Regions from separate parts of the Halomonas sp. KHS3 genome, predicted to be linked through region 4. Evidence: predicted binding sites of a transcription regulator. Region 4 holds the regulator's gene; each other region holds the start of a gene.
The links. The regulator LexA, encoded in region 4, represses DNA repair genes until DNA is damaged. The targets are predictions, from matches to a motif close to TACTGTNTANNTANACAGTA.
Positions count from the first base shown of each region.

Region 1: RO22_RS03560 (LexA family protein) is a predicted target of LexA. The motif match lies at 1,865-1,884, and genes of this name have one in related genera.
Region 2: recN (DNA repair protein RecN) is a predicted target of LexA. The motif match lies at 1,882-1,901, and genes of this name have one in related genera.
Region 3: RO22_RS14690 (PA0069 family radical SAM protein) is a predicted target of LexA. The motif match lies at 2,172-2,191, and genes of this name have one in related genera.

Region 1 covers NZ_JWHY01000002.1:273,441-276,786, forward strand. The annotation lists gene RO22_RS03550 (sodium ion-translocating decarboxylase subunit beta) at 1-579, shown strand, start outside; gene RO22_RS03555 (IMPACT family protein) at 810-1,436, opposite strand; gene RO22_RS03560 (LexA family protein) at 1,436-1,816, opposite strand; gene ccmA (cytochrome c biogenesis heme-transporting ATPase CcmA) at 2,014-2,634, shown strand; gene ccmB (heme exporter protein CcmB) at 2,724-3,346, shown strand, end outside.
Region 2 covers NZ_JWHY01000014.1:13,075-16,420, reverse strand. The annotation lists gene dnaK (molecular chaperone DnaK) at 1-938, opposite strand, end outside; gene grpE (nucleotide exchange factor GrpE) at 1,097-1,738, opposite strand; gene recN (DNA repair protein RecN) at 1,949-3,346, shown strand, end outside.
Region 3 covers NZ_JWHY01000005.1:324,245-327,590, reverse strand. The annotation lists gene RO22_RS14700 (heavy metal translocating P-type ATPase) at 1-745, shown strand, start outside; gene RO22_RS14695 (helix-turn-helix domain-containing protein) at 742-1,041, opposite strand; gene RO22_RS14690 (PA0069 family radical SAM protein) at 1,083-2,156, opposite strand; gene RO22_RS14685 (SDR family oxidoreductase) at 2,326-3,057, shown strand; gene RO22_RS14680 (DinB family protein) at 3,118-3,346, shown strand, end outside.
Region 4 covers NZ_JWHY01000005.1:40,276-43,621, forward strand. The annotation lists gene RO22_RS13290 (L,D-transpeptidase) at 1-412, opposite strand, end outside; gene RO22_RS13295 (TetR/AcrR family transcriptional regulator) at 390-1,082, opposite strand; gene lexA (transcriptional repressor LexA) at 1,350-2,030, shown strand; gene RO22_RS13305 (energy-coupling factor ABC transporter permease) at 2,039-2,710, opposite strand; gene purU (formyltetrahydrofolate deformylase) at 2,750-3,346, opposite strand, start outside.

The sequences.
Region 1 (3,346 bases), on a different contig from region 4:
ATCATGCGTCTGCTGACCACCGATAAAGAGCGTCAAATCAAGATGACCCAGTTGCGGCCGGTCTCCAAGCTGGAAAAAATCATCTTCCCGCTGATGCTGCTGATTCTGGTCGCGCTGTTTCTGCCCGATGCGGCACCGCTACTCGGTATGTTCTGCTTCGGTAATCTGATGCGTGAGTGTGGCGTAGTCGAGCGCTTGTCGGATACCGCGCAAAACGCCTTGATCAATATCGTCACGATTATCCTGGGACTGTCGGTAGGCTCCAAACTGATGGCCGAGAGTTTCCTGGCATTTGAGACGCTGGGGATATTAGGTCTGGGTATTGTCGCCTTTGGTATCGGCACGGCCGCTGGGGTATTGATGGCCAAGCTGATGAACCTGGTGAGCAAAATGCCCATCAACCCATTGATCGGTGCCGCGGGCGTTTCCGCCGTGCCTATGGCAGCGCGGGTGGCGAATAAGGTGGGGCTGGAGTCCAACCCACATAACTTCCTGCTGATGCATGCCATGGGCCCCAACGTGGCGGGTGTTATTGGGTCGGCAGTCGCGGCCGGGGTAATGATTAAATACCTGGGTTAACTAGTCCTCTGCCATCAACGACATAGGGGTGTCATTGCGAACGCAGTGAAGCAATCTGGGGTTGGTTCTCAGGGTAGGCTTGAGATTGCTTCGTCGCAGGCTCCTCGCAATGGCCGGTGAGTGTCATCGCGAGCGAAGCGCGGCGATCTCGGTTTGTTTGCCCCCGCAGAACGAGATTGCCGCGTCGCAAGCTCCTCGCAATGACATATGGGGCCCTTTCATCTGCTGCGTTATGCCTTTGGTGCAGAGAGAACCTCAATAGCACTCTTCAAGCGGTTTTCTAGCGGGGCAAGGTCAAGCGGGCAGTCCCGTGGCCAGCCAATGGTCAGGCGAACGCCATCACCATCGTAGTCGGCTTGCTCAATAGGGATGTCGTGCTCTTCGCACCAGGCGCGGGCAATCGCTTCATTGGCAAAAGTAAGGCGCAGGGTGTAGGTGTCGCGCTCAACCACTTCCCGGGTAGCGAGTGTCTCAAGGGCATGGCTAACCGCCTGAGCGTAGGCGCGGGCTAAGCCACCGGTGCCGAGCTTTGTACCGCCAAAATAACGAATGACCACACAGCCAATCTGGCCCAGTTGGCTCCCCTGGAGAACCTGATACATGGGGCGGCCAGCGGTGCCGCCAGGCTCGCCATCATCGGAAAAGCCAATCAGATTTTGCTCGCCGGGTGGCCCGGCAATGTAGGCAGTGCAGTGGTGGCTGGCATTAGGATGCGCGGTTTTCGCCGCATTCAGCAGAGTAGTGAATGCGTTGATATCGGGAGCGTGGCAGATCCAGGTGATAAATTGGCTCTTTTCTACTTCAATGTCAGCCGTGTGCCATGACCCTGTGGGTAACTCGGGAACCCGATAGCGCATTAATGCTCCGTAAAGGTAGTCTCACTTTTCACACCCATTACCATGCCGAGTACCTGAATATCCCGGTTGTGCAAAAATAGCGCTGGCTGCAAAGTATCTTCTGGCCATAGCTCTACGCCAAAGCGGCTGATAGAGAGCTGCCTCAAGGCGATCGTTTGCTGGTTTATTTCGGCAACGGCAGTTTCTGTCTGGGTATCGTGTTGATAGCGCCGGATAATAATGACATCGCCATCGAACAAGTTGCAATCACACAGTGCATTGCCACGCACTTTGAGTGCATAGGTATTGCGTCGGGTAATGCTAGGCGCCATTGCGTAAGGGCGCGGTGCCGGTTGTCTACGGCCAAACGTAACGGTAGGTGCTGCCATCGATAGGGTCATCAAAGAATCTCCATTGCATGTTCTTTCATACAGTGGTTTTCATTGTAGACCTGTTTTTGCATACAGTGCCAGAGATAATTGCTCTCACGACATATTGATGAAGATCACGCTGCGACCCAGCGCCGCATTGTGTGAGTGGCGAGAAAGGGGCTTTACGTGTAGAGTTCGACGCGAAATCAATATGCCAGGAGAGACGCTTGAGCCTGTGTCTACAAGCCCGCCAGCTTGCCTGTGAACGCGATGACCGCTGGCTGTTTCAAGGGTTAGATCTGGAGGTTCGCAGCGGCGAGATAGTGCGAATTGAAGGGCCCAATGGTAGTGGTAAAACCAGCCTTCTGAAAATTCTCTCCGGCCAGCTCAGTGACTACCAGGGCGAACTGTTCTGGAATGGCGCTGCGATGAACGAAGCACGTGAACATTTTCTCGCGAATTTGCTCTATTTAGGACATGCACCGGGCATTAAGTCAGGGCTTTCCCCGTTAGAAAATTTAGCCTGGTATCAGGCGTTAAGCGGGGAAAGTGGTAATGAAGATCAGCGCCTGGAAGCTCTTGAACGGGTTGGGTTGGCAGGCTTTGAAGATGTGCCCGCAGGGCAACTCTCAGCAGGGCAACAGCGCCGTGTTGCCCTGGCGCGCTTAACGTTAACGCCGCGCGCCCTATGGGTACTGGATGAGCCTTTCACCGCGATTGATCGCCACGGCGTCGCTGATCTAGAGAAACAGCTGGTTGCCCACGCTCAGGCGGGGGGCTGTGTGTTAGTAACGACACACCACGAGTTAACCGCTTCACCGTTGCTCAGACGGATATCCCTAGGGTAAAGGAGAAAGGGTTGCACAGCTCTTCACAAAGTTCGGAGACCGCTCAACAGGTTTCAGCAGTGCCACTGCGTGAGCATAGTGGTGGGTTAATGACCGCAGTGAAGGCCACGCTAGTGCGTGACTTAACGCTATTGCTGAGACGCCGTGGCGAAGTGCTCAACCCACTGGTGTTTTTTGCCCTGGTGATCACGCTGTTCCCGATCGCTATTTCGCCCGACCCTGAGCTGTTAGCGGTGATTGCTCCAGGTTTGCTGTGGGTCGCAGCTTTGTTAGCCGCGCTGCTTTCATTAGACAGCCTGTTTCGCAGCGATTATGACGACGGTAGTCTGGAGCAACTGCTATTGGCGCCGCAGCCGTTAGTCGCGCTAAGTTTGGCCAAAGTGGCCGTACACTGGCTGCTGACAGGCCTACCGTTGGCGCTGATGGCGCCGATATTGGGTATTATGCTGGCGCTGCCGGCGGGTAGCTACGCCGTGCTGGCGCTGTCGCTTGCATTGGGTACGGCAAGCTTGAGTTTGATTGGCGCCATCGGTGCGGCGTTAACCGTTGGCTTGGCACGGGGCGGAGTGCTGCTCTCGCTACTGGTGCTGCCGTTGTATATCCCGGTACTCATTTTTGGCGCAGGCGCGGTGCAGGCGGCCATTTTTGGAGAGGGTGTCTCCGCACACCTGGCTATCCTGGGCGCGCTGCTCGCCGCCTCACTCATGTTGGC
Region 2 (3,346 bases), on a different contig from region 4:
ACCAGCTCTTCCACCAGTGACTCCAGCTTGGCACGAGTCACCTTAACGTTAAGGTGTTTCGGGCCAGTGTTGTCGGCGGTGATGTAAGGCAGGTTCACATCGGTCTGCTGAGCGCTAGACAGCTCAATTTTGGCTTTTTCGGCAGCTTCTTTCAGGCGCTGCATGGCCAGGTTGTCGCCAGACAGATCAATGCCGCTGTCAGACTTGAACTGGTCTACCAGGTAGTTGATCATCGCCAAGTCAAAGTCTTCGCCGCCCAGGAAGGTGTCACCGTTGGTGGCCAACACTTCAAACTGGGTTTCGCCGTCGACATCGGCAATTTCGATGATCGAGATATCGAAGGTGCCGCCACCCAGGTCGTAGACCGCGATGGTTTTGTCGCCGCGGGATTTGTCCATACCGTAGGCCAGTGCGGCAGCGGTCGGCTCGTTAATAATGCGCTTAACGTCCAGACCGGCAATGCGGCCGGCGTCTTTGGTCGCCTGACGCTGGCTGTCGTTGAAATAGGCCGGTACGGTAATGACCGCTTCGGTGACTGCTTCGCCCAGGTAGTCTTCGGCAGTCTTCTTCATTTTCTTCAGCACTTCCGCGCTTACCTGCGGCGGTGCCATTTTTTTGCCTTTTACTTCAACCCAAGCGTCACCGTTATCAGCTTCGCTGATTTTGTACGGCACCATCTTAATGTCTTTCTGGACGACGTCGTCTTTAAAGCGACGGCCAATGAGACGCTTGATGGCGTACAGGGTGTTTTCTGGGTTAGTAACGGCCTGACGTTTAGCCGCCTGACCTACCAGCGTTTCACCATCATCGGTGTAGGCGATAATAGAAGGCGTCGTACGACCGCCTTCGGCGTTTTCGATAACTTTAGCGCTGTCACCATCGAGCACGGCCACACAAGAGTTAGTGGTGCCCAGGTCGATACCAATTATACGTCCCATAGCAATACCTCGAATTCGGTTGTTACAAAACTGAAAATTTAGTTTTTAAAGCTTGTCTGCGGGTTTCCCCGCGGGGTTGCCCTTTATTTGGGGGCCGCCGCTGACATTTCAAGGGCTTTTTTTCACACACTTTTTTCAAACTCTGTGCCGCCAGTGGCTTAATCGGCTTTTTTACTCACTACAACCATCGCTGGGCGCACCAAGCGTCCATTGAGTAAATAGCCTTTCTGCATAACGTCCATCACGGTGTTCGGTTCGAGATCCGAGTTAGGCACCATGGTCATGGCTTCGTGCACTTGCGGGTCGAAGGGTTCACCATGGGGTTCAATGCTTTCAACGCCGAACTTGTTGAGTACATCCAGCTGCATTTTCAAGGTCATGGAAACACCTTCACGATGAACTTCCGATGCACCCTCTTCCATGGTCTCAAGCGCTTTTTCCAGGCTATCTACCACTGGCAGCAGCTCTTTAACGAACTTCTCCAGGGCAAACTTGCGGGCTTTTTCCGCTTCCTGCTCCGCACGACGGCGCACGTTTTGCGCTTCAGCGGCGGCGCGAAGGGCTTGATCCTTGGCTTCGGCCAAGCTCTGCTCTAACTCACCTACTTGGGCTGCCAGCATTTCCGCTTCCGGGTTGTCGACGCTGTCCTCTAGCGCCTCTTCGTCATTGATCAATCCTTCCAGTTCGCCCTCCATCAAGCGCTCTTCAGCAACCTTCTCAGCTGCTTGCTCGGCGCCATCGGCGTCTTGCTCGTGGCGGGCCAGCTCATCGTCCATTGGTGTTTGCGGTTCTTTCGCCATGTTGTGCTCCTAAAAAGTAGAGCGCGGCCACGCGGGCGGCGCGCAAAGAAGTAAGCTTTAAGTCACTAGCTTTGACTGATCATGCACGCTATATGGGGGCCATAAATTCCATCTCAAGAGGTGCATTGAAGTGAGTTATTAACTACTGTATAAATCAACAACTATTGGATAAGTATCCAGCTTCTATGCTGTACCGCCTCAGGAGGCGCCATGCTTACTCAGCTAGCTATTCAAGATTTCGCCATTGTCGATCACTTAGAACTCGACTTGACCGGCGGTATGACCGCGATTACCGGGGAAACCGGCGCGGGCAAATCGATCCTGTTAGGCGCCCTTGGGCTCTGCCTGGGCGAGCGTGCCGACGCCGGAAGCGTGCGTCACGGCCGCGAGCGTACGGACCTCTCCGCACGCTTCGACATTCAACACCTGCCCGCCGCCATCGAGTGGCTAACGGCGCGGGAGCTCCCCGCTGAGGAATGCTTGCTGCGCCGTGTGGTCACCGCCAACGGCCGTTCCAAAGCCTGGATTAACGGCCAACCCGCGACTATCTCGGATCTAAAATCCCTCGGCGAGCAGCTGATTCAAATTCATGGACAGCATGCTCACCATGCGCTGATGCGCGAAGAGACCCACCTTGCCCTGCTGGACGATTACGCAGGCCTAAACGATGCCACCACTCAATTAGCTGAAACGTTCCGCGAGTGGCGCAGTGCGCGTCGGCAGCTGAAGAAGCTAAGCGAAGAAGGCAGTGAAGTTGAGGCCAAACGGCAGTTGCTGCGTTACCAAGTAGAAGAGCTGGATCAGCTCGGTTTAGCGGAAGGTGAATTAGCCACGTTAGAGGAAGAGCAGCACACCCTGGCTCACGCGGAAGAGACCCTGCGCGAAACCCAGTTTGCCGCCGACTGCTGCGCCAGTGACGAGGGCGGCGCACTCTCTTTGCTCAACCAAGCGTTCACCCACTTAAGCGCCCTGCCAGGTAGCGACAAAGGCACCCTGGCGAACACGCTTGCCATGCTGAGCGATGCGCGCATTCAAGTGGAAGAGGCCTCCAGCGAACTCAATCGCCTCGCCAGCACCACCGAATTAGACCCTGAGCGGCTCGCCTGGGTTGAAGAGCGTATGACCGACGTCCATCGGATTGCCCGCAAGCACCACGTTGCTCCTGATGAGCTATGCGCCCTGCATGCTGACCTACAGCGGGAAGTCGCGCAGTTAGAAGAGGGTGGCAATGACCTGGAGGCACTCAGTGCGCGGGTCGTCGAGCTACGCGAAGACTATCGCCAAGAGGCGAAAAAACTCAGCGAGAGCCGTCAAAAAGCCGCACTTCGCTTGGGTAAAGAGGTGCAGCAGCAACTGGGCTTTTTGGCCATGGGCAAAGCCCGTTTTGAAGTGGAGGTCACCGCTAAAGACGCGCCCTCCCCTGAAGGCCTTGATCGCGTGCAGTTTTTGATTAGCGCCAACCCTGGCCAGCCCGCTCGCCCATTGACCAAAGTCGCCTCCGGCGGTGAATTGTCGCGGATTAGCCTGGCGATTCAAGTGGTCGCGGCGACGCACTCAACCGTGCCCAGTCTGGTGTTTGACGAAGTGGATGTGGGTATCTCGGGGGCC
Region 3 (3,346 bases), 280 kb from region 4:
ATGCGTGGACGTAAACGAAGCGCCTGGGGAAGGGCGCCATGTGCGCTTGAGCAACGGTGAATGGCTGATGGTAGGCAGCGCCGGTTGGCTTTCTCGCCATCAGATAGCGCTGCCAGACCACGAGGAGGACACAGCGCTGGCCTTTGCTACTCAAGTGATGGTAGCTGATGGTGCAGGCTGGCTAGCCACGCTCTATCTTACTGATCAGCCAGTGGAAGATGCTGAAAAAAGCGTGAAACACCTGCTAGATGCAGGGTATGTGGTGGCAATGATCAGCGGTGATCGGGAGGGGGCGGTTAGTTGGTTAGGTGAACGGGTGGGGCTTGGAAGAGAAGCTTGCTATGCCCAGCGCTCGCCTGAAGCCAAAGCGCGGCTTTTGCAGGGGTTGCCATCGCCAACGCTCTACGTGGGTGATGGCTTAAACGATACCTTGAGCCTAGCCGCGGCAGATGTTGGCATCGCTCCATTAAATGCCAGCGAAGCCGCCCGCGAAGGGGCTTCCGCACAGCTAATGACGCCGGGGATGGGTGGGGTAGTCAAACTGCTTAGTATTGCTAAACGTACGCGACGCATCATGGTTCAGAATCTGTTCTTTTCAGCGCTCTACAATACCTTGGCACTCGGGCTGGTAGTGCTGATGGCGATCCCCCCGCTAGTAGCGGTACTCGCCATGGCGGCAAGTTCGCTGACGGTTACCCTCAACGCTGCACGGCTGGCCTGGGCAGAGTCTAATGATAATGGCTAAATAGCATAGCCAAGCGCCTGTTTAAGCCGCTCGGCGTGGGTGGCCACCCAGCGTGGATCTATCGCCCCCCAATCACGTATCTGGTAGCGACCAATGTTGTGGCGCTCGCCGTCATCCTTAGTAAATACACACTCGATATCCAACTCGGCAAGGGAGGCGATCGTATCCTGGGCGGTGCGTCGTGGCATGCCGGTGGCCTCGATTAGCGCAGGTACACTGGCAGCGCCCTGTTCGATCAAATGGGCGACGTATAAGCGGCGGTAAAAACTCGATTTGGTTTTGCTAAGAGCGGGCATTCGGCTTCCTTTGCAACTATTTTATGCGCGTGCTGCTTAGCTTAAATGAATAAATCCTGCTGCGCTCGTGGTGGGCGAAAGTCCCGGGTGTTTAAGCCCTGCTCGGTGCGATCCTGCATGTTCCACTGGCGGCTGGCGCGGGCAAAGCGTTGCGCAATTAAATCAGCAAATACCCCTTCACCGCGAAAGCGTTTACCAAACTTGGCATCGTACGCCTTACCGCCACGGCACTGACGCATTAGGCTCATCACTTTCGCCGCGCGCTCCGGGTAGTGGGCTTCTAACCAGGCTTCAAATAGCGGCGCCACTTCATAGGGTAAGCGCAGCAGCATCCAGGCGGCGGTTCGCGCTCCTGCACGGCTGGCGGCTTCCAAGAGTTTTTCTATTTCATGATCGGTTAGCCCCGGAATAACCGGTGAAATTAAAGCACCCACGGGAATGCCTGCTGTATTCAGTTCACGAATCGCCCGCAAGCGCGCCTGAGGTGATGCCGCCCGTGGCTCTAATGTGCGTTTCAATTGGGCATCCAGGCTGGTCAAACTGACAAACACACGCACCAGCCGGTGCTCGGCCATTTCCGCCAGAAGCTCTAAATCGCGCAGCACCAAGGTGCTTTTAGTCACCAGCGTTACCGGATGGCGACACTCCAGTAGCAGCTCCAGCAAACGGCGGGTGGTTTGGTAGGTGGCCTCTAACGGCTGATAGCAGTCGGTGTTGCCGGAAAGGTTGATCGGGCGGCACACGTAATTAGGGTGGCACAGCTCTTCGGTTAACCGCTCCACTAAACCGCTACGGGCAATCAGCTTGGTTTCAAAATCTAGCCCTGGCGATAAGTCCCAGTAGGCGTGAGAAGGGCGGGCATAGCAGTAAACGCAGCCATGCTCACAGCCGCGATACGGGTTCAGCGAGCGATCAAAAGGTAAATCTGGTGAGCGATTCCACGACAAAGCACTTTTGCTCACCTCCTCACGCACTTCGGTAGCGATAGTCGTAGAGGCCTCTTCCCGCCACCAACCGTCATCTTCCGCCACGCTACGGGTAGGCGCAAAACGATTGTGTGGGTCGTATGTTGCCCCGCGACCCTTATAGGAGCTTGGTGTTCCAAGAGATGTCATGGTTCACCTCTTTTGACATGGTTTTATATACAGTAGTTGTGAGGTGGCAAGAAATCAATAGCCAGTCAATTAATTAACTTGCAGCAGCAAAAAGGGCGCTACCCAAAGAACTATCGTGGGTTTAATGTGCAAGGTGGGTTTGTGACTAAAGAGTCAGCGAGGAAACGTTATGTCGAAAGTGGTCATCGTGACAGGGGGAAGCCGAGGTATCGGAGCGGCCACCGCAAAATTGCTGGGCGCAAAAGGCTATGCAGTGTGCGTGAACTATCTTGCTAATAGGGAGCTGGCAGATGATGTGGCTGATTGCATTATTCGAGCGGGTGGTCGAGCGTTTGCCTATCAAGCGGATGTTAGCAGTGAAGCTGACGTTATCCGCCTGTTTGATGCAGCAGAGGAGCGCTTGGGCGAGGTGACGCATTTGGTTAATAATGCAGGGATACTGTTTACTCAATCCAAGCTGGTCGATATCGACCTTGAGCGCTTCAACCAAGTGCTTAATAGCAATGTGGTCAGCTGTTTTCTGTGCTCTAGAGAAGCCGTCAGGCGCTTCCCAGCAGGTAGTGCAATCGTCAATGTCTCGTCGCTTGCCTCGCAAACAGGCTCGCCCTTTGAATATGTTGACTACGCTGCATCGAAAGGTGCCATGGATACCCTAACCAAGGGGTTGTCTCGCGAAGTTGCTGGCTCGGGGATTCGTGTTAACGCCGTTCGCCCCGGTTTTATCTACACTGATATGCATGCCGATGGTGGAGAACCAGGGCGGGTTGATCGTTTAGCTCCCCAGATTCCTATGCAGCGTGGCGGTAGCGCTGAAGAAGTGGCTAATACCATCGCTTGGTTGCTCTCGGACGAAGCCTCTTATGTAACGGGGTCATTCATTGATGTAGCAGGCGGGCGGTGATGCTGTTCTTCCCCCATATTTCAAACGTTCTAAATAGATGCTGCTTTTGGGTCTTAACTCATGACACTTCAACAACACTTCGAACAGTTAGCCACTTATAACCAGTGGATGAACACTAACCTCTATGATGCCGCCGGTAAGCTGAGCGCCTCTGAACTAGCTGAAGAGCGTGGCGCGTTCTTCGGCTCGATTTTTGGCACACTGAACCACATCGCGGTAGCCGACACGATTTGGCTCAAACGGTTTGCAACACACGCCTCTTCTTCCGCAAGAACGCTTGAGGTAATGG
Region 4 (3,346 bases):
GCTCGTCAGGCGGCGTCCCGTGCAGGTAAATATAGCGCCGTTGCGAGTCCACCTGACCACCGCGGTTCACGCCCTTTTCCAAGCCACACAGCCACAGTATGCGGGTCAGAATCCAGTCACGCTCTGGATGCTCTTCGGCGAGTTCGGGCGAAAATGTCTCGCCCGTCCAGCGGCGACCTCGAAACACCGCATTTTCGGGCATATCTCCGCCAATGGCCGCGCGCACATAGTGCCACCCGCGGGGGGTTTTACCACTGCCATTGCGCTCCCCGCTTCCGGCAGCACCGGATGAAATAGAACACTCATGGAGCACTTTTGGCCCTCGCCAACAGCGCAGCAACTGTTCGGTAGTATCAATCTCCAGCCAGATATGTTCCGTTGGAGGTAGCTCAGCTAGCGTAGGAGTTCGCATGTTTTCCTTCTTCTGGCTTGGCACCGTCAAGGGCTATGGGTAACGGCGCATTCATAGCAGCCACCACTACCGGGAGCAATCGCCTGACCAAATCACGCACAGAGACCTGCTCGTGGTAATCCTTCTCCGCGATATCGCGTAGCGCATCAAGGCCAGACAGGGTAAAGATTACCGTGCCGAGCACAAAGTGTAGCCGCCAAAAACGCTCGGCGTCAGGCAGATCCGGCGTTGCTTTGCGCACAAGCTCGGTGAAGCGTGTAAACACATCGCCATACTCTTCCTGGATATAACGTCTTAGATGTCCCTGTGCTTGACTGTAGGCAAGACCCAGCAGGCGCATAAACACTTTCAAACTATTGCGCTCGGCGGGCACCGCGAGAACGGTAGTTGCCATGGTCTCGAGCAGTGTTTCCAGCGGGATAACGCGCCCGGCGTGTTGGCCCTCGAGCTCATCTAGCGCAGTATGAAAGCGCTGACTAAACGGATCCAGGTAGCGGGCAAAAACGGCCTGAATCAAGGCTTTTTTGGAACCAAAATGGTAATTAACAGCGGCTAAGTTAACCCGCGCTTTGCTAGTGATGTTGCGCAGCGAAGTTTCAGCAAAACCCCGCTCTGCAAACAGCACCTCGGCGGTGTCGAGTATACGGGTCACCGTATCAGATTGAGCCATGTCGCTCTCCAGGGAAACAGGTGTTTAAAACATAGCAAAATACTATGCCATAACGTAGGCGGGCTCAACGCTTGATTTATTGACAAAATGTGACGTATTAAATAAGCAGAAACTTAGTTTCAAACGATTAGAAAAATTGCATAGACATCGGCAATAGGCACTGACAAGCCATATACTGGACAGAGGAACATACTGTATACTTAAACACTTATTGATTAAGTCGACATTTAACTTGTTACTGTCTATTCACTATTTATGGAGTCTGGTATGTCGCGTCCGCTAACCGCTCGCCAACAGCACGTGTTTGATTTTATCGTTAAGACCATGGGCGAATTTGGCTACCCTCCTACCCGCGCCGAGATTGCCAAAGCACTTGGCTTCCGCTCACCCAATGCGGCTGAAGAGCACCTGCGCGCGCTGGAACGCAAAGGCGTTATTCGCATTATCCGCAACACCTCTCGCGGCATCCGCCTGCCCAACCAGGAACCTCAAGAAGTCCTGGATAGCGCAGTCCCCGCCTTACCCACAACCAACGTGGAAGCCCCACCCACTGGCCTGCCTGTGATCGGGGAAGTAGCTGCCGGCAGCCCCATTTTGGCCGCCGAACATATTGATCGCTACTGCCCGCTACCGGCCGAGTACTTCACTCCCAAAGCTGACTATCTGCTGCGCGTACGCGGCCTTTCCATGAAGGATATTGGCATTTTGGAAGGTGATTTACTGGCGGTTCATCGCACTGACCGGGTTCGCGATGGCCAGATCGTGGTTGCCCGCCTGGACGATGAAGTAACGGTTAAACGCTTCAAACGCCAGGGGCATCAAGTGACGCTGTTTGCAGAGAACCCTGATTTTGCGCCCATTGAAATCGACCTGCGCTCTCAAGCGCTCGATATTGAAGGCGTTGGAGTCGGCGTAATTCGTGGTGGCAACGGCCAGGCACTCGGCTAATAAATCCGCTACTGCAGGTCGATATAGCGGTGGTCATTGAAGGTGGCCACCCAGTTTGGGTGATAGACCAGCAGGATGCTCAGCAGCATGCCAGTAATAAATGCCTCTGAAGGCATTAGCAGTGGTAAAAAACGCGCATACTCCTGGGCGAGATAGATCGCCTCAGGGTCTGTACCCGCGACGATAATCAGCACTACCGCCGCCAAGCCTCCTCCCAGCGTTGCCAGCGCCGCGCCAAAAAAGCCGCAGGCAAACAGAAATACCATCAAGTTATCCGGCAGGCGGCGATCTACCAGCCGCCATACCGTGCCAATAACGGCCGCCGGGACGATCCCGGTAACCAGCACATTTGCCCCCAGCAACATCCACTCATTGCGGCCAATCACCACCATGGCAATGTTGATCAGCACGTTGCTAATCAGCGCTAATGGCGCTTTAAAAACGAGTGTCATCAATACTGTAAAAACAAGGTGTAGCGTTAGCCAATCAACAGCCTGGGCACGAAGCTGCCACATCAGCATCACCGCCAGCGTAGCACCCAGCCAGCGGTGCTGAAGCGCTGAATCCGCTATCAACACCTGCCAGGGCCGCCCCCAAAGCGCCCATGCGATCACTGCTAACGAGAGTAGCCAGGTGAGCAGCAGCGCCCAGGGCGCTAATACACTTTGCGCAAATGACATGGCGGCCTCTCAGGTTGATGGGCGGGCATTATAGAGTACTTAGCTAAATACCACTGTCTTGTTGCCATGCACCAACACACGATCCTCTAAGTGCCAACGCAAACCGCGAGCGAGCACGGCTTTCTCCACATCACGACCAAAGCGGACTAGATCAGTAGGCGTATGACAGTGGCTAACGCGATGGATATCCTGTTCGATGATGGGGCCTGCGTCGAGTTCCTCGGTCACATAGTGGCAGGTAGCGCCAATCAGCTTAACCCCCCGCTGGTAGGCCTGGTGGTAGGGCTTAGCCCCGGCAAAAGAGGGCAAAAAGCTGTGGTGAATATTGATCACTCGCCCCGCATAGCGCGCGCACAGCTCAGGGGGCAGTATTTGCATATAGCGCGCCAGCACCACGCAGTCGGCGCGGGCACTGTCGATTTCGGCCTGAACCTTGGCAAACGATGCTTGCTTATCGTCGGGGTCGACCGGTACATGGTGATAAGGAATACCGTACCACTCCGTCAGCGAACGCATATCATCATGGTTGGAGATAACCCCGACAATGTCGCAATCCAGTTCCCCCGCCTGCCAGCGGTAAAGTAGATCTACCAAGCAATGTGACTCCCGCGACACCATCAGCACGACGCGCCTACG